Regions from separate parts of the Levilactobacillus sp. LN180102 genome, predicted to be linked through region 1. Evidence: riboswitches for the same ligand, from Rfam matches in the RefSeq annotation. Region 1 holds a riboswitch; the other holds the start of a gene.

Region 1 (14,814 bases):
AATTTGCCATATTTTCTCCTAAACTTGATGACATCTCTTAGACAAGACTGTTGTGTCCCTAATTTACGTGACGAGAGACACAATACCGTCGCCTATTATACCAAACTTTACTGGTATTCGGGAGTTCGGCAGTTTTTGGTATTTTAGAAGTCGCTTCCATAGGCAAAAACTGGCGAGTTCGGTACAATTAGAGGGATCGTTTAATTTAAGGGAGGGGTCGTTGTGAGCTTGCTAGAGCTTCAACATGTTGGGTATCGCGTTGGAGATACCCCGATTTTGCAAGACGTAAACCTCAAGATTGATAAACAAGAATGGGTGACCATTGCCGGTCCATCCGGTAGTGGCAAATCCACGCTGGTCCGGATTATCGCATCGTTACTAAGTAAGACCAGCGGTGAGTTGCGGTTTGCGGGGCAGCCGATTGAAAGTTATGATCCCATCGCCTATCGACGGCGAGTCTCGTATGCCTTTCAGCAACCCACACTATTTGGCGAAACGGTGGCCGATAACCTGGCCTTTCCGTATCAGATTCGCCAAGAACCGTTTGACCAGCAACGGGCGATTACCGCGCTGGAATATGTGGGATTGGGTGAGGCCGATCTAACGAAACATGTGACCGACCTATCTGGTGGACAGCGCCAACGAGTGGCTTTATTACGAAATGTGATGATTTATCCCGAAGTACTTATCTTAGATGAAGTTACGGCGGGGCTAGATGTCGAAAATAAAACGTTTGTGTGGAATATGATTCAGCATTTTAACCAAGATGACCACTTAACGATTATTGCTATCACCCACGACCAAAGCGAAATTGAATCGGCTAAACGCTTGGTGACGATTGAGAATGGTCAGATTGTCGGAGGTGTCCAATGAACTTAGCAGTGAATAATCAATCTTTGTTGTTAGCACTCGGGTTAGTCGTAATTGCCTTAGCCATTGGTTGGAAGGAAAAGCTGGGCATTGATCGTGGCATGATTATCGGGGTTGTCCGGGCCGTCATTCAACTCTTTGTGGTCGGCTATTTGCTGAAGTCGGTTTTTCGGGTTAATAATCTGTGGCTGACGCTCATTTTAATTTTAATTATTATTTTTAATGCCGGCTACAATGCCAAGCAACGTAGCAACGGGATTCCGCGAGCCTTGCCGATTTCGATTGCGGCGATTTTTCTGAGTACGGGCGTCACATTAGGCGTTCTTATGTTGGCGGGAGCCATTCGGTTCATTCCAGCACAGATGATCCCCATCTCCGGGATGATTGCGTCGAACTCAATGGTGGCGATTGGCCTGTGCTATCGCAACTTGAACGCCCAATTCAAGCAAGAACGACAAGCCGTTTTAGAGAAGTTGGCGTTGGGGGCGGACCTAAAAGACGCGTCACGAGATATTTTGCGTGACAGTATTAAAACGGGCATGCAACCCACAATTGATTCGGCCAAAACGGTGGGAATCGTTAGTCTACCGGGGATGATGTCGGGCCTGATTTTTGCCGGAGTTGACCCCGTTCGGGCGATTAAGTACCAGATTATGGTGACCTTCATGTTGATGTCGGCCACCAGTATTGGCTCGGTGTTAGCGTGTTATTGGGCCTACAAAGGCTTCTACAATGAGCGTAAACAGTTGATTAATTAGGAAAAATTCAGGAGGTAATGTGCTATGACACAACGAAAAGTAGCGTTGGTAACCGGAGCTTCTTCCGGGATTGGAAATGCGATTGCTCGGAGCCTGCACCGCAATGGCGTGCAGGTATATGCCGGTGCGCGACGGGTGAGCCGGATGAATGACTTAGATGACCTCGGTATTACCACGTTGGCCTTGGACGTAACGGATCCGGCGAGTGTCGAGCATGTCGTTGACCGGATTGTTGGCGAGACTGGTCGGGTGGATATTCTCGTTAATAATGCCGGGTATGGTCTGATGGGTGCCCTGGAAGATGTGCCAATGGATCAAGCGCAGGCCCAGTTTGACGTGAACCTATTTGGTGCGGCGCGGTTGATTCAATCGGTGCTCCCCATGATGCGGCAACAACACAGCGGTCGGATCATTAACATTACCTCTGTGGATGGGAAGATTGCCCAACCACTAGCTAGCTGGTATGTTGCTTCCAAATTCGCTCTAGAAGGCCTATCCGATGCCTTACGGTTGGAATTATTTCCTTTGGGGATTGACACCATCGTGATTGAACCGGGGGCGATTCAGTCAGAATGGGCTGACATTGCAGCTAACCATTTACGTGAAACGTCAGCGGTGGGGCCCTATAAACCAACAGCCGATCGGGCCGCTGCGATTTTACAAGCGGTCAAGCGCTTTTCTAGTAAACCACAGGTGATTGCGCGATTGGTCGATCGAGCGGCACTATCACGGCGGCCCAAGACTCGTTACCATGCGGGGGCTGGTAGTCAGGCAGTCGTCGCCCGGCGCTTCCTATCCGATAAGACCATCGATCGGTTGTGGTGGTTAATCGGTGAAGCAACGCAACGCATTAAACGTTAAGCTAAGTTTGATTGCCGTTGCGGCAAAAACTGTTATACTAAAAATAACCAAAACACTAGGGGTGTCCACAAATGGGCTGAGATATGGCAACGCCATGATCCCTTAGAACCTGTCAAGTTCAGACTTGCGGAGGGAACGTGTCGTGGCACCCAAATGAATTATAGTCGGGCCACCGGTTTCTCTTTGTGAGTACACCGGTGGCCTTTTTATGGCCTAACGAATAAAGTCAAGTGGCGTTGACCCTGTTAACTAGCGGGTCATTCAGCGGAACCGGGGCCGTCATAAATCACCTGACTGGCAGATTATCCGGCTCATTTTGCTGGTACAGTCCAAGTGCTTGGTGACGCAGATGCTCGCAAAGAAAAGGGGAGGACCTTACCATGAAATTAGCTTTACTTGATGACCTACGGACCCAGAACCCAATTGTCTTTAACATCTCCAACTTTGTCACGGTGCAGGATGTGGCGAACGGCCTTAATGCGTTAGGGGCGTCGCCGATTATGTCCGAAGAACCAGCCGAAGCCGGTGAAATGGTGGGCTTGGCTGGTGGCGTGTGCTTGAACCTGGGAGCATTTACGCAAGCTCAGATTCAACAAATTCGGACGGTCGGCCAACAAGCTAACGCCCAGCATAAGCCGCTAGTGATTGATCCCGTTGCAGTTGGGGCCGTGCGGTATCGTAAGCAAGTGGCCACGGGGCTTTTGGCGGATTTCCATCCCGATGTCGTCCGGGGAAACGCTGGGGAAATTGCGGCGCTAGCCGATATTTCATGGCAAGCTAAGGGGATCGATGCCGGGGAAGGTGCGGGAGATCTTGTGGCGATTGCCCAAGCCTGTGCCCAGAAGCTGGATTGCGTCGTGATCTTATCGGGGCCAACGGATATTATTACCGATGGTACGCGGGTGGTGAAGGTCCTGAATGGCACGCCATTGTTCCAAGTACACGTGGGGTCTGGTGATATGCTGTCGAGTATTGTGGCGGCTTTCTGTGCCGTGACACCGGACACCTTTGAAGCGGCGCAAACGGCTTGCTTGGTCTTTGCGGCGATTGGCCAACGGGTCGTACAAGCGGTGCCTGACGTTGGTGCGGGCAGTTTCACGGTGCATTTATTAGATGCTTTACAATCCACAACGGTGGCTCAAATTGAAGCCGTTGCGGCTTATGAATAATCTCTTGGAAGGGAAGTAGCATGATGGCAAATGAATTTCCACAAACGTTAACCATCGCCGGGACTGATAGTGGCGGTGGCGCCGGTATCATGGCGGATCTCAAAACCATGCAGGCGTGTCAAGTCTTCGGTGCGGCGGTTGTCGTCGCTGTAACGGCGCAAAATACACTTGGGGTGCAGGACTTTATGGCCCTGCCACAAAAATTAATTGATGAACAATTTGCGTCGTTAGCGGCCGATTTAAAAATTCGAGCGTGCAAAACAGGCATGCTGGCTGATGCGGCACACGTTCATGGCGTCGTGGAAAACCTCAAGAAGTATGATTTTGGTTTATTGACGGTCGATCCCGTGATGATTGCCAAAGGTGGCGCGGCTCTGCTGGCTGATGACGCGGTGACGACCGTACGTGATGAACTGGTGCCATTGGCCGATGTGTTGACGCCCAATTTACCAGAAGCGGAACGACTGACGGGGCTAACAATTACCGATAATCGGGGGATGGAAGCGGCGGCCATGGCCTTACAAGATCTCGGCGCTAAGAATGTTGTGATTAAGGGTGGTCATGAAGCAACGCCCGATCAAGCGAGTGACTTTGTCTTACTGGTAGACGGCCGTTCATTTTGGTTATCGGCTGCGCGGATGGATACCGTGCGCACACACGGGACAGGTGATACACTGTCATCTTGCATTACCGCAGCGCTGGCTAAGGGCGAAGACTTTGAAACGGCGATCCGTATAGCTAAAGACTTCGTAACCGCAGCGATTGCCAATCCAATTGCGGTGGGCAACGGTCACGGACCACTGAATCACTGGGCTTATAATCAAGGAGGCGCGGAATAATGTCAGTAACGTTTGAACCAGGTCTGTTACGGGCCTACTTTGTAGCGGGGAGCCAAGATGTTCCGGGGCAGGATTTGCGAGATGTCCTAGCGAAAATGTTGGCAGCTGGAATTACCGCCTTTCAATTCCGGGATAAGGCGACGAGTACCTTGACGCCGGAACAACGCCTAGCTTTGGGCCGGGACTTACGGGCACAGTGTCGCGCGGCCAACGTGCCCTTTATCGTGGATGATGACGTTGACCTCGCCTTAGCACTTGATGCCGATGGGATTCACGTCGGGCAAAGCGACCAGCGGATTCAGCAGGTCATTCAGGCGGTTGCTGGCCACAATATTTTCGTTGGGCTGTCGTGTTCGACGATGGCTGAAGTTACTGCGGCTAATGCGATTGCTGGCATTGACTACCTTGGTAGCGGCCCGATTTTTCCAACCACCTCTAAAGCTGATGCCGATCCAGTGGTGGGGACTGCCGGCCTACAAAAGTTGGTGGCCCAGTCCCGGGTTCCCGTGGTCGCCATCGGCGGGGTTACGGTCGATTCTTTACCGGCCATTGCGGAAACGGGTGCCGCCGGTGTGGCCGTGATTACCTTACTGACGCACAGTCACGATGTTGATGCTGATACGGCGGCGATGCGTCAAGCCTTCAGTAAATAATTTAATCGCTAAAGTGATTGTCGGCCGACCTTAAAAGGGGTATGCTTCGAGTATATCCGCAAAGGGGAGGAAGCCAATGAGCTTTTTGGAGTTAAAGGACATTCATAAGTCCTATTATATGAATAAAGTCGCGTTCCCAGTTTTAAAGGGGATTAATTTACAGTTTGAACGCGGCGAGTTTGTGTCGATTTTAGGTGAGTCTGGTGGGGGGAAGACCACCCTGATGAATATCATCGGGGGGTTAGATGCCCAGTATGAGGGGGACGTCTTACTCAATGGGCGTTCCGTTCGGGATATCTCGGCTAAGCAGTTAGACGCTTATCGGCGACAAACGATTGGCTTTGTTTTTCAAAACTTTAATTTGATTAGTCACTTGAGTATTTTGGATAACGTGTTGGTGTCCTTACAGATGACGGGCCTCAGTCGCAAGGAACAGCATGAACGCGCGGTGCAATTGCTGGACCGGGTGGGGTTAAAGGAACATATCCACAAGCACCCCAATCAGTTGTCCGGTGGGCAAAAGCAGCGGGTGGCGATTGCTCGAGCTTTGGCCTCAGACCCAGATATCATCATTGCTGATGAACCGACGGGGGCTTTGGATTCCCAAAATACACAGGAGATTCTGACCTTGATGGATCAGATTGCGGCGGATGGCAAGCTAGTCATCTGTGTGACCCACTCCCAAGAAGTGGCAGATCACGGTACCCGGATCGTTCACATGGCCGATGGGGTGATTGACCATGACACACGGTTAAAGGACCCATTCCCAGTGGAGGAGCACGCGGCGTTACCAGCCAAACACCTGAGCTTTACGGCGATGGTCAAGATGGCGTTGAAGCATATGCGCTATAATTTAAAACGAAACTTGTTGATTATCTTTGGCGCCTCGATTGGGATTTTTAGCGTTATTTTGATGCTGGGCATAGGTCGTGGGGTCAAAGGCTACATGAACCACGAAATCTATTCGCAAATTAAACCCACGGCGGTTCAAGTTGCCCAGAATACGGACAGTCAGGACCCGAAGAAGCTCGCGGTGACGCAGAGTGATCTCAGTCGCCTACAAAAGCTGAGTCACGTCAAAAAAGTTCAGCTCGGGTATTACGGGAGTAATGTGCAAGTCCAACGGGACAACGCTAGTGCGACGGCTCAGGTGATGCAGACCACGACCGACCAGATGTTGGCTAAGAGCATCAAAAAAGGGCATCAGCCGGCGACTGGCGAAGTCGTTTTAGGGAAAGACTTTGCGCAGAAATTCAACAAAAAACACCCGTACCGATTAATCGGCAAGTCAGTAAAGATTTCGATTACGGGAATGAACAAGCAGCATTTACCCGTTGTGATGACTAAATCACTAAAGGTCAGTGGGGTTTCTGATGGTAGCGCCGGACAGGTGCAAACCAATTTGACCACGGTTCGGCAATTGTATGCGGCTAAGAAGTTAACCTTCCATGCCAACTTTGCGACAGTGGTTATTGATAACCTCCAGAATGTGACGAGTGTTCAGGACAAAATCAAGACACTCAAAGCAAGCAACGGTAAGAAGCAGTATCAATTGACCGGCGCGGGCGCGTTGGTTTCAACGTTGAACACCTATATCCAATTGGCCTTCTACGTATTGGCGGCGATTGCCGGCATTTCACTGCTGGTTTCCGCGATTATGATTATTGTCGTGTTATACATCAGTGTTTCAGAGCGGACCAAAGAAATTGGGATTCTCCGAGCATTGGGAGTTCGCCGGAAAGACATTCGCCGATTATTCTTGTCGGAAGCCTTTTTCTTGGGCCTATCCTCCAGTGTGCTAGCTCTGATCTTCACGGAACTGGTCGCATACTTTGCCAACAACGTGGCGACGAAGTACATTGGCTACAGCATCATTGAGATCACCAGTAATTATATGATTTTCGGCATTTTCGTGGCGATTATCATCAGTTTGCTGGCTGCTTTAGCTCCGGCTGGGCAGGCTTCTAAACTTGATCCAATTGAATCATTGGCCTATGAATAAACAACAAAGAGGCGTCATTCCGAGTTATGTGCGGGATGATGCCTCTTTTATTTGAATCAATCGTAACCTGTGAACTATTTATTGCTGGTAATAAGGTGCTTGTAACAAATAGGCGTACGTGTAACGTGATTTCGAGTAATAGAAAACAGGACCCACGGCCGTGTTTAAGTGCGGCACATCTGGGTCCTGCTTTTAAGTTGAGGAAGTTAGTTGACTAGGGCTAACTTCACAAGTTCATTCTACCACGCCAACGAGATAAAAGCTATTACAAAAAAGTAACGTTTGATGCTAATTTCACTGATAGTTAAAAAACGTGCTAATAGTTTAAATATTAATCTGGTTTTGTTGAGAATTATTTGGTAGATACGACCGCTAAGTAGTGGATTAGTACAAATTATTAAAAATAATTTTGAGAAATACAGGCTTGTAAATACGAACTCATGTTCGTATAATAAGAACAAGCACTGAAGGGGGGACTGATGTTATGGATTACTCGCAGGAGCCGCATGGTCTATTCTTTATGATCGACAATAAATCATTTTATGCCAGCGTTGAAAGCGTGGAGCGGGGATTGAATCCGCTAGAGTCCGTCATCGTGGTGATGTCTGAGGCCGATAATACTGGCAGTGGGTTGGTGTTGGCCGCCTCGCCGATGGCTAAGAAGCTGTTCGGCATTAGTAACGTGTCACGCCAGTATGAGGTGCCACGGGACCCCCGTATTTTAGTCGTGCCACCGCGAATGAATCTCTATATTCGGAAAAATTTGCTAATCAACCGGATTTTCCGGGACTATGTTGCGGATGCTGATTTGTTTCCCTATTCCATTGATGAATCAATCTTAGATATGACCAAGTCGTGGCATTTGTTTGGGGAGACACCGGAAGCGGTTGCTCGCCTGATTCAGGTGCGGATTCGCCAGGAATTGGGGTTGTACACCACGGTAGGTATTGGGGAGAATCCGACGCAGGCCAAATTAGCCCTGGATCTACAGGCCAAACACGACCATGAGCTGATTGGTCGGTTAACCTATACCGACTTTCCCGAACACATTTGGCCGATAACGGATCTGACCAAGGTGTGGAGCATCGGTCACCGCACGGCCACCCATCTTAATCGACTGGGCATTCACAGCATGGGAGACCTGGCGCACGTTAATCCCTATGCGTTGCAACAGGAGATGGGGATTATTGGTGGGCAACTCTTTGCCTTGGCCTGGGGCATTGACCGCAGTCAGTTAGCACAGATCCACCCCGCCAAGGAAAAGAGCTGGAGTAACTCGCAGGTTCTACCACGAGACTATCATCAACAGCAGGCCATCGAACTGGTCTTACGTGAGATTGCCCAACAGGTGATTGCCCGGATGCGGCATCACCATCAGCAGACCGCCTGTGTCAGCTTGTCCGTGGGTTTTGCTTGGGATGGCAAAGCCGATGATGGGCGCAGTGGCCTGCACCATACGCGCCGGATTGAACCGACCGATAACGCCCAAACCATTATCCGGGAATTGGTGACGTTATTTCGTGAGTATTGGTCGGGCCAAGCCGTCCGCAATCTGGCCGTAGGGTTATCGCGTTTGAGTGCCAGCGGTCATGTTCAATTGGATTTATTTCAAAATCCGCAGCGCCAGCTTAAAGATGATCGCTTCGACCGTCTCATTGATGAGTTACGCGACCGATTTGGAACGACTGCCGTCATTCCGGCTAGTAGCCTGCTACCTGGCGGGACGATGTTGAGTCGCGCTGCACTGGTAGGCGGACATAACGGGGGGAATAGCTATGATTGATGAACAGGCTGAAACGAAACTGATCCTAACCCGATTGGCCCCATTATTTACGGCGCAGTGGCATTGCCAGTATCGGATTGACGTGATCAATAATCCTTATGGTGCGGCGATTAATTTCTTCTTGGACATTCGCCGAACGCATCATCGGGAGCGCTCAATCCCGCTCCACACAGTAGCCACGCAGGACTTAGAAGTGTTGGAGCGTATTGTGTGGGGTATTCGACAAGAAACGGCACTGACCTTAAATTTTGTGAACTTTGGTCACGTGCGCTGGCCGCACAGTCAGCGCTGGATTCACTAAGGATGGGACTGATATGTTAAAAAAACAACCGAATGATCAACTCGCCACCCAGTTTTTCCAACGCGATTATCAAGACCGCGGCATGTTGAAATGGGGGGGATTTTACTTGTCGGACCATACGAGTGCACTGCGTAAAATGCATGCCGCCGAACAGCAGGAAGCCGCGCAACCCCGTCAGTCCGTGGCAATGATTAGTGAACGCTTGGCGCTGGCCTGGCGGACACATCGCCACGTGCATGTTCAACTCAATGTATTGGATGCTAACCAGGCAGTTGCGGTCCTCGATGGAACCGTGGCCGGGGTAGCTGATGACCAGATTATGGTGAAGTTGCCCGCGGGTAACTATCACCAACTAGCCTTGACGGCAATTCGCTGTGTCACGGTGGCTGCTCATTGAACACAAACGGCGTTCATCACACTGCAGTTGTGTCATGAACGCCATTATCGGAGATTGAGTTATGGTTGTGACTCAGGTGGGATCAAGCCCGCCTCGGGGCCAGTATACCATGGTTACTGGTGTTTGTTTAGATCGTCTGCCCGGTTTTATTTTGAGAAATTAGCGCAACTAAAAAAGCGAACATCTCCAGTGGACCACTCACCGAAGATGTTCGCTTTTATTATACGTTAGAAAGTGGCGTGTGTCGTCTGCATTAACTCGGCCCCTTTGTTAACTAGGAGGTAACCGGAACCGTTGCTCGTGAACTGTAAGCCTTCAAATTCACGCTGACCGTTCAAGTTCGTCCCCTCAACTTGGCTGGCTTTGAGCTTACCCAGCTGGCTGACGGGCACAGAAGCGAGACTACTATCGGAAACGAAGTAGAGTCGGTTCCGCTTGGCGTTGTAAGCCATCGATTGGGGCTTGGTTCCTGGTGCGTACCGCAAGCCTTGCATGACTAAATGAAAATGAACGGACTTGGCGCTGATGGTTCCTTGATAAATCTTAACCGCGCCCTTAGGAGCCCAGCCACCGTTTGAGTAGGTGAAGAAGTAGGCTTTTCCGTGCTTATCAAAGGTCAGATTAGACCCCATCGGTACCGTATTTTTCAGGGTGAAATTGACCTTGGTGCTTGGCTTCAATGTCTTGGTCGATACCTGCTGAACATTGGACTTCACGGCGCCGGGCTTACCGATGAACCACAATTGGCCATTCTTAGGGTTGCGAGCGAGGGATTGACCGTGGCCGGTATTGAAGAGTGGGCCAACAGTCACATTCTTTAGGATGGCCTTGTCCGTTGCGGTTAACTTGCCAACGGAATGGTCGTAAGTTACACGTCGTAGGGCATCCATATGCGTGCTGGTAATGCCAAAGTGACGCAGGGCCCCGAGATTGTAGCGAACAATACGGCCGGTTGTACTCTGACTGCTAGTCGTGATGAGTTCGTAGAGTGTGTTGCCGTTGGGGGTCAACACCTCACTTTGCGGATTACCCCAGTCAGCTGACCGCTGGTAAGTCACCGGTAAGAAGACGTTGGACTTAAAGGTGACGGCTTTGCCCTTGGTACTACTGATGTGGGTTGGACTGGTCTGGAAAATATTGGTGTAGCTTTGTTGAAAGGCGTAGCGCTTAACGAATAAATTCCGGTTCTTCACGGTCTTATACCGCTTAACGTTGTATGCCGCTAGGGCGTTACCATGTTGAGTCGTGGTCTTGGCGTGGGCAGTTAACGCTGACCCACCCACTAATAAAGCAGCGATTGTCGCTGCGAGTAACCAATGTCGAGTTTGGATCATGTGTGTTCTCCTCCAGTAAGTAAACTGTCATAACATATCTATTTATAGCACAAATCACTTTATATGTAAGCGAAAACATCAAAAAATTAAACAGTTAAATCGTAAAATACCTCACGTTTTAGATAATTTAGCAAATATGGCAAATAGGGTAAGCGCGCCGGCGCCGGGGATTTAGTGGGTAATCTACCAAAAAAAGACGGTAAAAAACCGGCCATTTGCTGAAAAAAACCGCATTAGGCACACGGATAACCTTCCGGTAAAGTGGGGATTGTTCCATGGCCATGGATCATCACGCAACGAAAGGATGAGCCATATTGGAGACGACTCAGGCAGCCGCCTACCGCTTTTTGTATCAAGGAGACCACGAAACAATTCTATATGCGGCGTTAAAACGTCTGCACATTGGCCGCAATCACGCAGACTATGAGGATTACTTACAGGAGGCCCGCCTTCTGTTCCCTGAGATTTATGCCGCTTTCCCCGAGGACCCGGAAGCCAAGCCGCACCACTTTTTGGCTTATGCCCAGCAGAAGCTCTATTGGGCCTTGCTGGACCGCTTGCGTCGTGAGTTACGCCTGCAAGACCGTCAAGCTGTGGGTGACCAGGGGGAATTACTAACGACCGTGGCCAGTGACGAGGATATTTTGGATGCGATCGGTCAAGCCGATTTTCGGGAATACCTGTTAAAGGTGATTGGCGGTGCCGGCAGCACGGGGGAATGGCGGTATCTGGTCGGCACCATGATTGACCAATTATCCCCCGATGAGATTGCCGCACGCCACGCGGTGAACCGGGCCACGGTCTTTCGTTGGCGCCGTTCGGTCGTGCGCCGACTGGTAAAGGCTTTGACGCCACCAGATAAATTTTAAAAAGATTGGCAAAAACGTGCGACTTTTTCCGGCGGAATTTCGTTAGTAAGAGTGTAAGGGTTGGCCAATCACTTACTAATAACGATCCACGAGAGGAGTTTCACCATGCAAACCAACTGGCAGAAGACCACCATCACGTTTATCCTCGGCACCGACGACCAGCCGGCCAAGATCACGTTACAACACGCGATTGCGACACCGGATGCCAAGCAAGTCGAGGCCTTCGGCGGGTATCTGGCGGGGCTGACGGGGTTACCATTCCGCACCGCGCTGGTCGCTACCCAAAATGCTGTTGCCTAATTCAGAAAGGATGGGATTGAATGAAGACACTGGAATTAAGCTTTAAAGGCTCCGATATGCGGGTTAAACATTTACGGTTGAAGTACGTGAACACGGAACTCACGGCAGATGATGTGGCGGCAGTCATGAACCAGATGGCTAAAGCCAAGTTGTTCGTAAAGGATGGGGTTAATTTGTACGCCGATCCACTACGGGCTGATATGGTTGAGACCACGAAGACGACCTTGATGGCCGTTGACACCGTCCCAACCGCTTAACCGTTTGGGACTTAACGCAACGAGTCAAGAACGGCTAGTAGCATCAAGTAACGCGTAATTAACAAAAAATCGGTACTGGCAGCGGATTAAAGCTGCGAGTACCGATTTTTGGGTGTCATTAGTTAATGTGGGGATGTTCTAGGACTTTATCCGGATAAGTTGTGGTTACGTAGTCCGTAATCGCCGCAATCATCTTGGCGGTTGAGGGCGCTTTGGCCTGTTCGGAGTTCACGACAAGGCAGATGGTGCGGTAGAAGCGTGTATCAAATGGATAGACGTTCACGTTGCCCGACAGACGTTCTAGTGCCAGTTCGGGGAGAATCCCCATGCCCATGCCGGCTTCGACCATGGCTAAGATGGATTGGTCGTCAATCGAGAAGCGTAACGCGTTGGGCCGGATCTGGTAATGGTCGAGGGCCGCCTTCGTATCCTTATCGTAGTCGCCGCGTTGCAGAATAAAATTCTGGTCGACTAGATCGGCGGCCGTGACCGTCGTGCGGTTGGCTGGGATAAAGTCGCGGGGCGTGATGCAGTAGATTTCATCCTTAACTAGCGGTAACACGGTTAGCTTTTCGGCCACGGGGAGCGCAGAGAGTCCGAGGTCCAGACGTCCGGTCTTAACGGCAGCGGCAATGTCGCTGAACCCGGCTTGAACCAAGTTGATATCAATCTGTGGGTAAGTTTGTTTGAACTGCTGAATGATGGGGGGGAGCCAAGTGATGCAGACGGAAGAAAAGGCGCCCAACCGTACGGAACCAGCATTCAACCCGTTGATATTGGCGGCAGCCTGTTGGAGCCGATCTTCGGCGTTAATCACGCCCTGAATCAAGGGAAGGATACTTTGACCGTCGGGGGTCAGCTCAACGCCGGTTCGGTTGCGAATAAAGAGGGGAAATCCCAGCTCCTTTTCCAATTGATTGACGGAATGGCTAATGGCTGACGGGGTGACATTAAGCGTCTGCGCCGCCCGGTAGAAGGTTTGTTCTTGAACGATGGCCTGAAAGACGCGGTAGGCAAAAGGTAACATGAGTGGGCACCTCCGAAAGATGAATGAGATTCAACTTGATGGAATCTGATTGAATAGAAATAAGTGCTCTTAGTTTAGCATAAATTTGGCGTAACAGCCGAAAAGAATTGGTGTTTAGTTGGGTTAGGGTGCTGAATCAGTTATGCTATAACCGAAAAAACCAGTGACGGTGGTCGCTGGGGCGTTAACTGGGGATGGAATGGGACAATGAAAGGTGTGATCACATGACGATTCGACTAGCAAAGCGGGTGAACTTGGCGGTACCGTTAGCGATGAGTGGCTTGTATCCGACCAACTTAGGGGCCGATGCGATTGCGTTTGCGGCAGGCCAACCCAAAGAACAGTGCTTTCCAACGGCGGAGATGAAACGGGCCATTGATCAAGCGATGAGCCAAGGTGGCCAGCATCTCTTCCAATACCACGATGTTCTAGGCGATCCAGAACTCCGGGCACAGTTGGCGGCGCGAATTGCCCGCACTGGTGGGGTGCCAGCCACGCAGGACAATGTCGTCTTGACGGTTGGCGGCCAACAGGGACTGGAAGTCATCGCCAAGACGGTCTTGAATCCCGGCGATGACGTTATCGTGGAAGGACCCTGCTACTTCGGTGCGTTGGGGGCATTTGACCTGTGCGAGCCAACTTACCATACGGTGCCGCTACAGGTGGATGGCGTGGATCTCGACCAGTTGGAGGCCACCCTCAAGCAATATCCGGAAACAAAGCTGTTCTACACGGTGCCAGACTACCAGAACCCGACTGGGGTGACGATGAGTGTGGCCAAGCGGCAGCGCTTAGTGGCCTTAGCCGATCAATATGATTTCGTGATTCTGGAAGATTCGCCGTACCGGGATCTGGGCTATACGGGGACGCCACTGCCGACAATCAAGCACTTTGATACCCAGGGGCGGGTCGTCTTCCTTTCCAGCTTTTCCAAAATGTTGGTGCCCGGTCTCCGCGTGGGCTGGTTGGTGGCGGATGGCGACTTGCTGGCGGGGATTCAAAAGATGCTATTGGCCAGTAATCTGGGGGCGGCGAGTGTCGTCCAGGCCGCTTTGGCCAATTATATGAAGGAAAATGATCTCGATGCCCATCTGGCTAACCTGAGAACCCACTATCGCGAGCAGCATGATGCCATGCTGGAAGCAATTCAGAAGTATGTACCGGATGCGGTAACCGTGACGCATCCGACCGGGGGCTTCTACTACTGGGTGACGTTACCACAAGGGGTGGATACGACGGCGGTGCTAGCCAATATTGCGGCACCACAAGCCCACGTGACGTATATTCCCTCGGCTAACTTCTATCCGCAACACGATGTGCACAATGGCCTGCGCCTGAGTTATAGTGGTGTGACCCCGGCACAGATTGATGCTGGGATGCGCCGACTGGGACAG
Region 2 (14,814 bases), on a different contig from region 1:
TTTAACCATGCCAGGTAACGTAACCCGTTTCGCCGAAGCAAACATTAACCAAGATGCCGAAGCCGCTAACGCCGTCCTCACTAGCCCACTCCACTCAACGATGGTTGGCCTAGATGTTACGCTACGGACTTTGTTGACTAAGAAAGAAACCCAACAATGGCGTGATTTAGGTACGACGTCTGGTGAAAAGTTTGCTGACATCGTGGACTACTACATCGAAGCCTACAAGCAATTTAACGACAACTTGGGTGGCTGTGCACTGCACGATCCATTAGCCGTTGGGGTAGCGTTAGACCCTAGCTTTGTGACAACGATTGATCTCAATATGGTCGTCAACACCAATAAGGAAACTTATGGCCGAACTATCGGTGATGACAACCGTTTGAACGAACCAACTAACGTCAAGGTCGCTGTAATGGTCGACAAAGATCGTTACCTGAAAGTCTTCATGGACTACCTGACCAACTTATTCAAAGAAAACTAACTCATTATCAAAAACCATTGCTCTGCTATTTAAAGTCGAGCAATGGTTTTTAATATTCTGTCAGTCTAATCGTTTTTCTTTACGCCCACGCTGAAATCCCGTAAACTTAACTTATTAACTTTACGCAAGGGGGGACCACTATGCAACCACAAGTTCAGTCCGAACATCGGGTCATCAATGGTTTAAGTTATTTGAGCGTTATCTTTATGCCAGTCGGCTTTCCATTATTGGTGTTAATCACGGCAGCTTTCACCCAATTGGCACCCGACGTGACCCGCTCAGCACGGCACGCATTGATCTTGCAATTACTGCCATTCATTTGTTTCATCGTCTTAGCCTTTAGCATCGGTGGCATATCACTCTTCACCTCTGTTAACGGTCGCTTCTTAGCCGGTAGCGGCTTAATCATTGGCGCGGCTTTGGTGCTACTATCTGTCGTGCTCTATCTATATAACATTTACCGAGCAATTCGTATTTTTGCCGCTTAGGCCCACTAAAAAACACGACCCGTTAAAGGTCGTGTTTTTATTATGCCTTGTAATTGAAATTACTAATCATCGTTTTTACAGCCGTGTTAGTATACTCAGTTGCATAGGCCTTCTTTTGTGCTGCCGTTAATGTTGAAGCACTGTTAAAAGCCTCCGTGTACTTCTTCAACATTACTGGCTTCACATACTTCTTAGCATAGGCAGAAGCTGGACTCGTCTTAGTCTTGGTATACGTATAGCTCTTACCCGATGTCGCTAATCGACGGTTAAGCTTCGTGCCATAAACCTTCGTACTAAACGTCGTACTGGTCTTCTTGGCCAACTTAAACGTATAGTTTTTCTTAGACAAGGACGTCGTTGTCTTATTATCTTTTGTTTTAAATTCAATCAGCTTGTACTTAGTCGTTAACGTCCGCTTATTTTTACTTAATTTAATAGAACTTGGCACGCCATACTTCACATTCGCGTTAGCACCATTAAAATCGCCGAAGATCAACAATGTCCCGGTCTTGCCAGATGACTTGTAGGTCTTAAAGTAAAAAGCGGTCTTCGATTTGGCGCTCTTGTAATAACGCTTTAAATCGGTATTGGTAAACGTTGGTTTGGCTTTTGTCTTAGCACTAGCAACACTTGGTGCGGCAATTCCTCCCAAAGTTCCTGCTGCCAGTACCAATAATCCCATCTTCACCATTAAACGTTTCATGACCATAATCCTCCTTAAGATTCATGCTGTACACTTTTTATACTAGCATTTCACAAGCCTAATTACCAGCTCTATCCCAGTAATTCTGGAAACACGTGTTGTAAATAAGCCGCCACACCAGCGTGATTATTATCCACTGGTGTCTGATGGTTAGCTGCCGCCTTCACTGCTGGTTGACCATTTTGCATCGCCACACCATCACCGGCTGCCTTAATCATGCCCAGATCATTTTCAGCATCGCCAAACGCCATTAAATCGCTGAAATCCCAGCCAAAATGCGTTAATAACTGGCCCAATCCAACGGCCTTATCCATATCCGCAGCCAAAAATTCCAAAATCTTGGGTTGTGACCGGACAACGTGGTAAAGCTTTGTAAGCTCTGGTGTCAACTTAGCCACGACCTGATCCAAGATGGCAGCATCGGTCGCCATCACGGCTTTACTAAATAATTGGTCTGGCAAATCAGCAAAGGCCGTTGGGATAAACTTCATTGGCGCTTTAAGCATTTGCTCATAAACCGATGGTGTTAGATCCGCAATCGGATAAACCTGATCAAAATCAAGCACATCCATCGGATAATGGTTAGCCGCGGCAAAAGCATGCAACGGTTCAAAATCATTCCGGCTCAGTCCACTTTGTGCCAACGCTTCTTTAGTTGAATTCTGAATCACTAACGCTCCGTTAAACGTGATTGTGTAGTCATCGTCTGTTGTCAATCCCAGCTGCTCCAAGTAATGCCAAATCGCATTGATGGGCCGGCCGGTGCACAAAACAATTTTAATACCGGCCTCATGCAATTGGCGCAAGGCGGTTGCATTTTCTTCGCTGATCGTCTTATCCGTATTGAGTAGCGTCTCATCTAAATCGAGCGCAATCATTTTTATCATTCGTCAACGTCCTCCGTTTTATTCCCTAATACCCTCAGTTTACACGTTATGCCGCTCGAAATAAACCTTCAGTTACGTCAGGAGGTCTTGGCGAATGAGGCCGACAATTTGTTTGTTCTCAGGCAGATCTGCATGATTGGCGTTAGCGCCCGTCACCGTGATCTGCGTAAAGTTTTTCACGCGCCCCTGAAAAATAAATTTTCCACGGTTCACGCTATCAAACGGCACAATGCCATCGCCAGCAAAGGTTTGACTACCCGCAATCGAGTAGACCAATAGGCGCTTGGGGAGCTGGTCACGCTTAGCCACCAATTGTTTAAATAACGGTGTATCAACTTCTGCATCGGACTCCTCTAAATTGAATGGCGAGGCAATCGTCATTAACCGGTCGGCCTTAGCCTTAGTCGCCGCTAGGTCTTGTTCCATAAATAGCGTCAAAATCAACCCACCATTAGAATGCCCCATCGCCGAAAAGTGATTAAATTGATACGTTTTCTGCAGTTCCTTAAAGGCGATCGTAAACCATTGCGCTTGCTTTAAAATATTGGCATACCCGTCATGATGATTTTCAAACCCCACCACAATAAAGGGACAATTATCACCGTGGCGCAAATGACCACTATAGTGTAAATGCCCATTCGTTAATACTTCCACGCGAATCAGGCTATGGGGCTTAGGCGTTTCGTGATTCAGTTCTTTCACTAAGGCGTTGAATCGATTCTGCGTGGCACTCGATCCCGGTACCAAGAACACGGGGGCTAAGGCACTTTGGTAATGCGCACGGACACTCGCTGCTTGGTGAGGTTGCCACCAAAAGCCTGGTATGCACAATAGGACCAACAACCCAACGATTAGAAGAACGGGTGACCCCTGCAATCGTCGCTTCATTTCTCATCGCCTCCCTGTGCTTCAGCCAGCCATAACCATTTCAAGAAAGGCCAATAGATGGCGGTACTAATCGCCAAATCGACTAATGCTAACGCGAACGCTCGCCAATTACCACCGGTCCCTAAATAGGCTAACAGTGGTGCCGGTGTCCCAGCAGCCAATGGATAAGCAACTGCCGGAACCCAGTTTAAACGTAAACATATCCAGCTCACTGTAATCGTCGCTAATGGTGCTAATAAAAAAGGAATGCCTAATAATGGATCTAAAATTACCGGTAGCCCCGTCATCAATGGTGCATTTAAATTGCCTAACGTCGGCAACACACTTAACCAGCCAATTCGCCGTTGTGCTCGCGGCGGCCGCGTCAGGAACAAAGCCAATAATAACCCTAGCACCATCCCTGAACCGCCAAAATTCGCATAAACACTGATTACCATATGGACTGTCAGTGGATAAGGCAGCTGCCAACCATGATGTAATAACACCGCCGCCAAATTTTGGGCCGTCTCAACGGTTTGACCGGTGGTCGCTAATGGCCCCAGCATGCCTAACCACGCAAACACTCCGGTAAGGGCACTGAACCCCCACAGTCCAACAATAAAATGTGACAGTCTAAAAGGCCAACGCAGTAATCCGATAAGGGTCGCATTAAAACTCACCGTCTGCGCACTAACCCACAACAATCCCACCGCGGCCGTTCCTAGGGTCCAAATACTGGTTAGCCACAACGACTGGGTTAACGGTTCTTCTTGCGTGGTCCGCCGTTGAACCACCCAACGAAAACTATTGCCGACTAAGACCCCCATTAAGATTCCCAATAAAATCCCCGATAAGCCTAAGTTGTTAGCCGACCACTTGATGGATTGTACCTGTAAGACGGTTCCGCGATCGACATTAAAAAATTTCATCCCAATCACCGCCGTCACCCCGGCTAATAACCGGTCAGTCGAATGCGCCGTTTTGTCTGCGACTAAATAATAGCTGACCGCAAACGCCACCATGATTCCTGAAAACCCTAAGGTACCCGCACTAACTAGCCGAACATAACGCTTCAATAACGTTAATTGCAACAACCAATGATTAACGTGAAGGGTTTGATAATAGTAGCCCGTTGTTTGTAGCCACGCCTGGTCAATGAACGTGGCAAGACTCCCCAAGAAAACGAGTGGAAAGGTTAATCGTAACGCGTGCCGAATTGCCCGAACTTGTTGGTGTCGTTGCCAAGCCAGCTCAAATTTTACAAGCCGCTGGCCCCAAACTGTTAAACTTGGCATGACTCTCGCCCCCTATTTCCCACCATTGTAAGCCCAACGGCCACCAGAACAGGTCTAAACTATTCGGTTGGAAAGACCATTGCTCAAACCAGCCAAGTGGCAATCTGTGTCAAAACGCCACTCATCATATCTACCGGCATCATCTAGCAGTGTTCCATCCAAATCAATCGCAAGTAGTTGTAGTATCACTTGCCATCCCCCACTCTGCTTAACTGGTCTCATCATACTTGGCGTCACTTAGACAGACAACGAATTTGACTTACAAATTTTTAAATGAAAAATGTTTATTTTATAGAGACACTAAAAAAATAATGTTGACTGTTTCAGTAAACAAATGTACACTGTTGCTATTGGAGGTTATCCCATGACGCAAATTGATCTAACACTTACCGAATTAGAGCAAGGCTGGCATCAATCAGCCGACTACTTTAGCTGTAATTACTGCGATGCGCACTTTGCTTGCGATCAAGTCTTTCCAGTAGACGACGCTTTTTATCCAGCTGAGCGGATGATTCAACACCACTTACAAACGGCCCATCCTGATGCTACTCATTTATTAATCCAAACTAAAAGTAAATATAACACCCTCACGGCCAAACAACAGGATTTACTTGCGGCATTCAGTCAAGGAACCAAAGATGCTGAGATTGCCAAACAAATGGGAGTCGCCGCTGCAACCATCCGCCATCAAAAATTTACATTTCGCGAAAAGGCTAAACAGGCCAAACTTTATCTGGCCATTTACAACCGTGTCTTCCAGACGACACCCGCTGCAGAGACGTTTATTTCTTTACCTGAACAGACCGGGGCAGTCGATGATCGTTTTGCCATCACGACTCGGGACTACCAACAACTAACTGCCAAATATTTCACCAGTACGACCCCCTTACGACTGGCCCGTTGGCCTAAGCAACAAAAAGCCATTTTAGTAGTTCTAAAGCAAGTTGCCACGATCTTACCTGCCGATCAACACTTCGATGAGACTACATTAACCCAATATCTCAAGCCAATCTATACCGATTTTCCGCGCTTGCGCCGCTATCTTGTGGACTATGGCTTCCTAAACCGCACAGCCGATGGTCGTGACTACTGGCGCAACCCCAACTATAAGGAGCTCTCATGAACAAAAAGGATCTCATTCAACAATACAAACTAACGCCAACATTCTATGGCGTGATTCAAATTAAAAATGACCAAACTGGTCAACTATTTATCGATGCCGTTCCCAATATTCACAATCGTTGGGGGTATTATCAGACGAACTTGAACAATCATTTTTATCATGATACCGCCCCGCAAGCTGATTGGGATCGTTTAGGTGCTGATGCTTTTAGTTACCGTGTTCTCTGGAAAAAGGACGCCACTGATGTCATCAACCTGCGCCATAAACTCAAAGATTTAAAACAAGAATGGTTGGAAAAATGCCATCCCGCTTATAACCAAAATTAGGAGAATAAAATGACTGAATTAAATACCCACGCCACACCAATTGATCAAACAACTTGGGCTCGGCGTGAATACTTTTACTACTTTACAAAAATGATGCCCACTGGCTTTACTCTAAATGTCGACATGGATATTACCGCTACTAAAGCGTGGCTCACGAAACACGACCGCAAATTTAACCCGGCCTACTTATATCTGGTCACTAAACTGATAACCAAACATCCCGAATTTCGGGTGGGACAGGTGGACGGTCAACTAGTCGAATACGATGTTTTGCATCCGTCGTATTCAACTTTCCATGGTGATGATTTAACCATCTCTAACTTATGGACAGCCTATGATCCTAGCTTCGAGCAGTTTCATCAAAACTACCTCGCTGATCAGGCAACTTATGGCGACCAACATACCCCCATGCCCAAGGCCCCACAAGGTGCCAACACCTACATGATTGGGAGCATTCCGTGGACGCATTTTAACAGCTACACGCCACTGCCCTTTACGCCATTGAATACATTTTTTCCCGTGATTCAAGCTGGACGTTTTACCTTTAAGGATGGTCAATGGCTCATGCCCCTATCCTTTACCATTCACCACGCGGTAGCAGACGGCTATCACGTCAGTCAGTTTTTTAACGAACTTCAGCGGGTCTTTGACCACCCTGAATTGTGGTTGACTGCTTAAGGCTAAGTAAAAAGGCTCGCCGCTTAATTGCGACGAGCCTTTTACTTAGTTGTTCATACTGCTGTAAGTGTACGCGTGATTCATTAATGAACGGGTTTCCGTGAATTCATTAATATCATGTAAGACCACCGTGATGACCCGATGCTTACCTGACTTTTGCCCAGTCCCGACGAAGCAGTACCCGGCTAGTGGCGTATAACCGGTCTTCAAACCATCAACCTTCAAGGATGACTGATAGTACTTCCGGCCCTTCAACAGGTTATTGTAGTTATAGCATAGCTGACCGTCCACGTTCTTAGAACCAACGGCACCATCAGTCAGAATTCGAGGATAATCCTTGATCAAATGGCGGGCAATCAAGGCAACATCTTTAGCCGATACCATGTTGGCATTTTTACTCCCGTAGGCGTAGCCGAACGCTTTTAGATCATCATTTTCGAGTCCGGACGCCGAAACAAAGCTGGCCTTACCTAAGTTCCAACTCTTAGCCTGCGCATTCATCTGCTTAATAAATTTCGCATTACTACCGGCTACCCACTTACCCAATGCAATGGCCGCGTTATTTGAGGAGTCTAGCAAGGCGGCATCATAAAGTTCCTTGACCGTGTACTTGTGTCCGGTCTTAAACAGGAAGCCACCACAAGCTGAACTCTTGCCCATCGCAATTAAGCCCTTACTACTGGTATCAACGACCTGATTCCATTTCGTAGCGCTCCCATCAACCTTCTTCAATACGAGGTATAGCGTCATCAGCTTTGAAACGGACGCAATTGGTCGCACAGTATTCGCGCTCTTTGACCACACGGCTTTACCCGTTGTATAATCCAACGCAATCGCATTCTTCGCATACTTCAACCCAAATGGCGCTTTCCCCTTTTTCAGGTAGCCATGCCAAATCCAGCCCTTGACCGAGCCTGACTTATTCTTAACGTAATAGTAAATGCCCTTTGAGTTACTATGCTTTAATGTCGCTTGCTTGGTCGCATACCAGGTGGTGTTGGGGTAAGTTTTTAGTGCGGCCACCTTCTTGGTATGTGTCTGATTATAAAGCGCACCAGCCGTACTCTTTTTGTGATAAGCGGTCTTCGTCAACGTCTTCGTGGAAACTGTTTTGTATGCCGTTGCCGCCTGTGCCGTAGCTTGTGTGCCAACCAACACGCCACTACCAATCGCCGCCGTCAATGCCACCGCCATGATTGCGCGTTTGGCTTTCTTCAATCCCATAATTACATTGTCCTCTTTTCTCAGATTAAATCTTCCAAGGATTACCCTAACACGGACAACAATGACCAAACAAGGATAGCCATCGTTTTGTAACTTGCTTGTTGGGGACGTAACGGTATCGTAATCCATCGTTTCTAGGCTTAACTAACTTGCTGACGAAGGACAATTTCCACAAAAAAAGACGCCACTAACCCGTATTCGTTAGTGACGACCTCGATTCATTAAGCATCCATACCGGCTAACTGATAGGCATAATTCATCAGAGAACGCGTCTCCGTAAATTCATCCTCATCATGCAAGACAACTGTGATGATCCAGTGTTTACCCGCCATCTGACCGGTTCCAACAAAACAGTAACCGGCTAATGGTGTATAACCGGTTTTCAAGCCATCCACATTCAAGCTAGCCTGATAATACTTCCGGCCGGCCAAGAGGTTGTTGTAGTTGTAACACAACTGACCATCAACCTTTTTCGATCCTGCTTGTCCATCCGTTAAAACCCGGGGATAGTCCGTGATTAAGTGCCGGGCAATCAACGCGACATCCTTGGCAGAAACCATATTGGCATTCGCCGTACCATAGCGATAACCGTAATATTGCAAGTCGCTATTTTCAAGACCCGAGGCAGAAACAAAATGGGCTTTCCCCAATTTCCACGCTTTAGCTTGGGCGTTCATTTTCTTAATGAACTTCGCATTGCTGCCACTAACCCATTGACCTAAAGCGATCGCGGCATTATTCGATGAATCTAAGAAAGCTGCATCATACAACTGTTTAACCGTGTATTTATGACCCAGCTTAAACTTAAATCCGCCGCAGGCTGCACTTCGGCTCATTGAGACCAACCCGCGGCTAGTGATCTTAACCTTATGGTTCCAGTTACTTTGCTTCCCATTAACCTTAGCTAAGGTTAGATAAAGGGTCATAATCTTGCTCACAGAGGCAATCGGTCGGGCCGTATTTCCAGCCTTAGACCACACCACTTTCCCCGTATCTGCATTCATGGCAACTGCTGCTTTGGCCTTAGCCAATTTAAACGTTGCTGCGTGTGCCTGTACTGGCGCAGTAACCGCAGTTGTCACACCGCTTAGTGAGATCGCCGCCATCACCAGCAGGCCCCACCGTTTTAACTTCATTTTTTTCATTCCGCCGCTTCTTTCTACATAATTAAAATAACCTATGAATTTTAGCATAGGTGATCCCCACTGGTCAAAATTATCTGGTTACTGATTAACCCGTCTTTCCCCTGAATGGTTGTGCCCCGTGACCGGTCATCCTTTGGTTACGATTATTCTCGGTAACGGTTGCAATTTCTGAACAAATTGGTTAGGCTAAAGTTAATCACATATGACTGGGGTGCCACTATGGCTGAGATTAAACCCATTGAACCTGCTCTGGTTAGGACCAGCGAAGGGAACGCGTCTAATTTAGACTTATCAATGAACCCCACTAGGCATGACTTAGTGGGGATTTTTTTGTCATTTGGTCGCCACAGTTAATGAATTTTTAGGAGGTTTCATCTCATGAAAAACTGGCATTTACGCGATATTATCTTGGTTACCATTCTGGCAATCTTTATGGGCGTTATTTTCTGGGCCCTGAACCCGGTCTATACCCTGTTAGCAGCAGCATTGGCCCCCCTTGGCTTACAACCGCTCGCCAATGAAATCCTACTGGGAGTTTGGGTGATGGCCGGTCCCTTAGCGGGGTTCATCATTCGAATTCCTGGTGCCGCAACCCTTGGGGAATTTCTCGGCGCCGTCGTCGAAATGTTTCTCGGCGGCATCTGGGGAGCTAGTACGTTAATTTCCGGAGCGATCCAGGGACTTGGGGCTGAAATTGGCTTTGCAGCGACTGGTTATAAGCGTTTTGGTTGGGGAACATTAGCCCTCAGTACTTTAACCACCACCATCGTTACTTTCGCTTGGGACTTACTACGTAGTGGTTATGCCACTTATCACCTTAACTTCTTATTGCTATTATTTGTCGTTCGCTTGCTATCCGTCTTCTTCTTTGGCGGTGTCTTAACCAAGCTGATTGCCAATTTATTAATCCGGGCCCACGTCTTACCTACAACTAACCGTTAACCTTAACTGTTTGGAGGAATTTGCTTGACCACCGCTATTCGCAATTTAACTTTTACCTATCCCAACCAAGAGCACCCGGTCTTAGCTGACTTGTCAGCGACTTTTCCCGATGGCAGTTTTAACTTACTAACCGGACCCTCCGGTGGTGGAAAATCAACGTTATTAAAACTCATTGCTGGACTGTTGCCTTTGCCAACCGGTTCCCAGATAACACTCGCCGGCCAAGCATTACAGGAGTTACCAGCTACCCAACGTGCCAGTCAAGTCGCTATGCTATTTCAGGAACCCAGTACGCAATTTACCATGGATACCGTCCTTGACGAACTGCGCTTTGCTTTAGAAAATCAGCAGATTCCGGCAGCCGAGATGCCAGCTAAAATAGCGGCTGCCTTGGACTTTGTGGGCATTACCAGCCTTAAGAATCGCCATCTCACGCACCTCTCCGGTGGTGAACAACAAAAAGTTGCCTTGGCTGTGATTGTGGCAATGGATAGTAAGGTGATTCTATTGGATGAACCCTTTGCTAGCATTGATCCGGCTGCTCGTTTGGACCTATTGCAGAACTTGGTTCAGCTCAGTCAGGCTCATAGTAAAACGATCATTCTAGCAGACCATGACCTGAGCTTTTATGAGCGGTGGATTGATCATCTCTCCGTCCTTGAAGCCGGTCATCTGACCACGTTGTCTCCAGAAGCGACTCAACAACGCTTGGCGATCTTTAGCGCACCACAACGCCAACTGACTCACGTTACCTTACCCGACCGTCAGCTCCCCGTTATTCTCCAGGGACAAGACCTCGGCTTACGACAAGGCACGCGACAACTCATCAATCCGCAAGATTTAAGTCTCTTTGCCCATCAAATAACCTTGATTACGGGCCCTAATGGGAGTGGCAAATCCACTCTCTTACGCGCGCTCGTCCGGCTAACCGATTATCAAGGCACCCTGACTTATGACGGCATTAACATTCAAAAACGCCGGCGCAAAGCTTATGCGCGCCAAGTTGCCCTCATGTTTCAATCGGCCAGTGCACAATTTCTCAACGTTACCGTTGCTGAAGAGATTGCTTTATCCCATAAGTACGGTCGGCAGACGTACTTTACGCCTGAACGTGTGGATCAGTTACTCGCGCAACTTAACCTTACCCAACAGCGTGATCAAATTATTTACACGCTGAGTGGCGGTCAACAAAAAAAGGTCCAGCTCCTGTGTATGCTAATGATGGCTCCGCAAGTCTTACTGTTAGATGAGCCTCTAAAAGGCTTAGATTATGACTCAATCCAAACTGTGCTGTCGATTCTCAAAACCGTTCAGCACGACTTGCAGTTAACGTTAATCATGATTAGTCACCAACTCAGTGGTCTCGATGGGTTCGTTACCCTACATTTGCAGTTAGCCGATTGCCAATTACGTTATCAGGAGGCCGATCAATGAATCCCACGATAAAGCTCAGTCTCGTTATTCTAATTGCTTTTGAAATTTCATTTACACAGGTGTGGACGGTCAATCTGGCCTTATTGATCGTGAGCTTGCTATTAATGATTTATGCCCATGTCTCTCTCAAGCGATTGCTTTGGCTGACGGCAGTACCACTCTTTTTCGCCAGTGCCTTAGTCTGGTCACTAAAACTCCAGGGAAGCACCACACCCCACTTCTTAGGCGTCATTTTCACGCGAATCTTTGTGTACGTCTACCTTGGTGGCTGGTTTAGCCAGACCACACAACCACTCGCTCTCGCACGTTCGTTAGAACAAAACGCTAAGTTACCGGCTAAATTTGCTTATGGTTTTCTAGCCGCCTTCAACCTCATGCCCAAAATTCAAGCGGAAGTTGCAACTATCAAAGCGGCGGCCTTAATGCGCGGCCAAGTACTCCATATTTGGTCACCCCAGCTTTATTTTAAAGTTATCCTTGCCGCTATGAACTGGTCAGACCAGTTGGCCGCTGCCATGACGTCTCACGGTTTCGTAGAAGGGGCCCCACGAACTTATGCCACCACTATTCCACTCCGCCACCGCGACTGGTGGTTACTTGGGCTTAGCCTACTGCTAGTCCAATTGGGACTGTTCTGTGGGTTGCCTTAGCTCAATTTGAAGGGAGTTTCACTGATGTTCACCGATCAAGCACACACAGCCACTCAAAAAAGTTGGGCGGCCTCTAAACACCATCCATTTATCCAACAGCTCCAAGCGGGAACTCTTCCGTTAGCAACATTCCGTTACTACCTGATTCAGGATCACTATTATTTACAAGAATTCGCTAAAGTTCATGACCTCGCCGCCGATCAAAGTCAACAACCCCAAGTCATTGCGCAACTACGGGCTAACGCTGCACAACTACGAGCCGGTGAGATGGCTGTCCGGCAAGGGTTCTTTCAAGAATTAGCCATTACCGATGACGATCTTGCGGCAACCCCCATGGCGCCTAGTGCTTATGCTTATACGAGCCATCTATATCGTGCACTGATGACGGCAGGATCAGCCGGTGCCATTGCTGGTTTACTCCCCTGCTATTGGCTATATGCTGAGATTGGGGCAATGCTGGCACAGGTTGGTTCACCCGTTCCGATTTACCAGGCTTGGATTGATAGCTATAACGCCGATGATTATACCGACGAAATGACCGATCAACTGGCCCTCGCTAATCTGGTGGCCACGCCACAAAACACGTCTGAGCTGTTAGCCATCTTCAAAAAAAGCAGCTGGTATGAACTTAATTTCTGGCAAATGGCATTAGACCACGAAGATTGGTCTGTCAACTAACGCGGCCAGTGATCACTTCTCCAATGCTAGTGTTGTGCGTTATAATAAGGCTAGTATTTGGGGAAAGTAGGTGGCAAGATGCAACGAATACAACGCTTGACGTTTGTCCAATTTTTTGGCTGGTTAGCCTTGGCGCTAGGTCTGCTGATTGAGGGGTATGCCCTATGGGGGAATTTTGGTAGTCGTGCTAGTGGCGATGACATGTTTGGTGGCGCCGTTGTTTTAGCGCTGGCCGCTATCTTCATTCACAGCCAACACTTATTGATTAGCCTTGCCGTCATTTTATTAAGCACTTTAGGTTTTGCCTATTTTACCTTTATCTATACCCAAAGTTGGTTCTGGACAGGAATCATCGCTATCGCCCTGATTGCCTTTCTAATTGCCATTTTGGGGATTCGGACTGATATTCATGACCGCAAGAGTGACTGGCACCATGTTCATTAATCTTTATTAGAGTCCGGGGCTTGTGCCTCGGACTCTTTGTGTTTTAGTTAACTGAAATAGACGCCAATGGATACGGGCCCACACTTTTGGCAAAAAGAAACGGGCCAACCCGAAGGCCGACCCGTTTCCCTGCTTGATAAACTACAAGTGACTGTAGTCATGTAATCATTATGATTACCGTTGATTAAAGTGAAACAACTGGGCAAACCCAGCTTCGGGGCGAACATCCTCATCCTGTTCGCAGTTATTTAAGCGTCGTACGAAAAGCGCGCACACGCGAGGAATCAACCATTGCTGGTTGCGACCTTACTTGAGTGGTTGTCCGCTTTCCCATCATAAACCAGGAAAGCCCACTAACAAGTGCCAACACAACCACTGCCGTGATGAGCCAATAGATTGTTCGTCTTAAGTTCATCAGGTCACCTCACTAGTCGCCGTCTATGACTATCCACCGACTAGCTTAATCAAGAAGTGTTGCAAGACTGTGACGGCCATGCAAAAATCCGCTAACAAATCAGTAACACATCCCATTAGCATGTTAAGAAACATCGTATTGGGTATAAGTTTACGCAATTTTGCGCCGTTCATCAAGTAGAATCCAAAAAAATTTCCAGATATTGAGACTTATCCTGCCGCTTTTGCCAAACTTTAGTATAATGAACCTAAGCAGTCATTACGATTATCATTTGGAGGGGTTATGAATGAGTCAAGAATTAACCGATTTGGCCGAAGCAATCATCACCTACCAAAAGAAATACGATAAAACAGATGGTGAAATGGCTTTCGGCTCAAGAATTTCAGTCGAACGGTTCCATGCTATTAAGACTGGCGAACTACAACCGACTAGCGATGAACAGCGTTCTTTGCAAAGTTTCATCACAACTAAGCCATAGTTAGCTTACTTTTTGAACTTAAAGCTAAAAGATCCGCGTCAGCTTAACTTAACTGACACGGATCTTTTTTTGCCATTAATTTATTTGGACCATGGCCAATGCCACTTTCTGGGCTTATCCGGCGTCACTTCTCGCTTACGTAACCGTTTCATTCCCTCACGGTAAGGATTGGCATATAGCGCGCCCAGATTCAGCTTCTGTGACGACGCCACTGGATCATTCGTTCGATAGGGACGCAGATCCGTCTGACACTTCGGGCAACTATCATCTGTAGCTGTCACCGGAGCGCCACAATGCGGACAAAACTTTAAATCAGCTGCCATTCAACTGCCTCCCCTCTACTCGTGACGGCGCTGCTGGTGAGCCTGATTACGCGCCAAATTGCGTTGACGAGCAACCGCCGCCTCTTTAGCCGCCAACGCTTGTTGTTCTTGTCGCTGTTGTTGACGCTTCTCAGCGGCCGCTTTCTTCTGTGCCTCCGCCAATTGACGTTTTTGCTGACTCCGGTAACTGAAAAAACTCCAGACGCCCACCGCTAGAAAGGCGACGACAA

Evidence for each region. Region 1 has a riboswitch for thiamine pyrophosphate ahead of thiM (hydroxyethylthiazole kinase). Riboswitches for the same ligand answer to the same signal wherever they lie in the genome.
Region 2: another riboswitch for thiamine pyrophosphate. It lies ahead of ACP4IT_RS02670 (ECF transporter S component); the one in region 1 lies ahead of thiM (hydroxyethylthiazole kinase).

The regions. Positions count from the first base shown of each region.
Region 1 is NZ_JBNIIX010000010.1:36,344-51,157, forward strand. Features, by position in the region: gene rlmD (23S rRNA (uracil(1939)-C(5))-methyltransferase RlmD) at 1-10, opposite strand, end outside; gene ACP4IT_RS07305 (ABC transporter ATP-binding protein) at 223-873, shown strand; gene ACP4IT_RS07310 (ABC transporter permease) at 870-1,628, shown strand; gene ACP4IT_RS07315 (oxidoreductase) at 1,653-2,489, shown strand; TPP riboswitch at 2,537-2,642, shown strand; gene thiM (hydroxyethylthiazole kinase) at 2,870-3,658, shown strand; gene thiD (bifunctional hydroxymethylpyrimidine kinase/phosphomethylpyrimidine kinase) at 3,682-4,497, shown strand; gene thiE (thiamine phosphate synthase) at 4,497-5,150, shown strand; gene ACP4IT_RS07335 (ATP-binding cassette domain-containing protein) at 5,227-7,152, shown strand; gene ACP4IT_RS07340 (Y-family DNA polymerase) at 7,637-8,935, shown strand; gene ACP4IT_RS07345 (hypothetical protein) at 8,928-9,236, shown strand; gene ACP4IT_RS07350 (hypothetical protein) at 9,250-9,633, shown strand; gene ACP4IT_RS07355 (hypothetical protein) at 9,861-10,967, opposite strand; gene ACP4IT_RS07360 (hypothetical protein) at 11,282-11,836, shown strand; gene ACP4IT_RS07365 (hypothetical protein) at 11,942-12,136, shown strand; gene ACP4IT_RS07370 (DUF2922 domain-containing protein) at 12,157-12,393, shown strand; gene ACP4IT_RS07375 (LysR family transcriptional regulator) at 12,512-13,420, opposite strand; gene ACP4IT_RS07380 (PLP-dependent aminotransferase family protein) at 13,645-14,814, shown strand, end outside.
Region 2 is NZ_JBNIIX010000003.1:36,198-51,011, reverse strand. Features, by position in the region: gene ACP4IT_RS02725 (nucleoside hydrolase) at 1-484, shown strand, start outside; gene ACP4IT_RS02720 (hypothetical protein) at 625-972, shown strand; gene ACP4IT_RS02715 (hypothetical protein) at 1,013-1,675, opposite strand; gene ACP4IT_RS02710 (Cof-type HAD-IIB family hydrolase) at 1,747-2,562, opposite strand; gene ACP4IT_RS02705 (alpha/beta hydrolase) at 2,635-3,450, opposite strand; gene ACP4IT_RS02700 (PTS transporter subunit EIIC) at 3,447-4,724, opposite strand; gene ACP4IT_RS02695 (DUF2087 domain-containing protein) at 5,089-5,847, shown strand; gene ACP4IT_RS02690 (GIY-YIG nuclease family protein) at 5,844-6,173, shown strand; gene ACP4IT_RS02685 (chloramphenicol acetyltransferase) at 6,183-6,851, shown strand; gene ACP4IT_RS02680 (serine hydrolase) at 6,897-8,075, opposite strand; gene ACP4IT_RS02675 (serine hydrolase) at 8,297-9,220, opposite strand; TPP riboswitch at 9,418-9,509, shown strand; gene ACP4IT_RS02670 (ECF transporter S component) at 9,599-10,162, shown strand; gene ACP4IT_RS02665 (ABC transporter ATP-binding protein) at 10,187-11,596, shown strand; gene ACP4IT_RS02660 (energy-coupling factor transporter transmembrane component T family protein) at 11,593-12,246, shown strand; gene tenA (thiaminase II) at 12,271-12,924, shown strand; gene ACP4IT_RS02650 (hypothetical protein) at 13,003-13,368, shown strand; gene ACP4IT_RS02645 (LBP_cg2779 family protein) at 14,070-14,261, shown strand; gene ACP4IT_RS02640 (zinc-ribbon domain-containing protein) at 14,342-14,584, opposite strand; gene ACP4IT_RS02635 (hypothetical protein) at 14,600-14,814, opposite strand, start outside.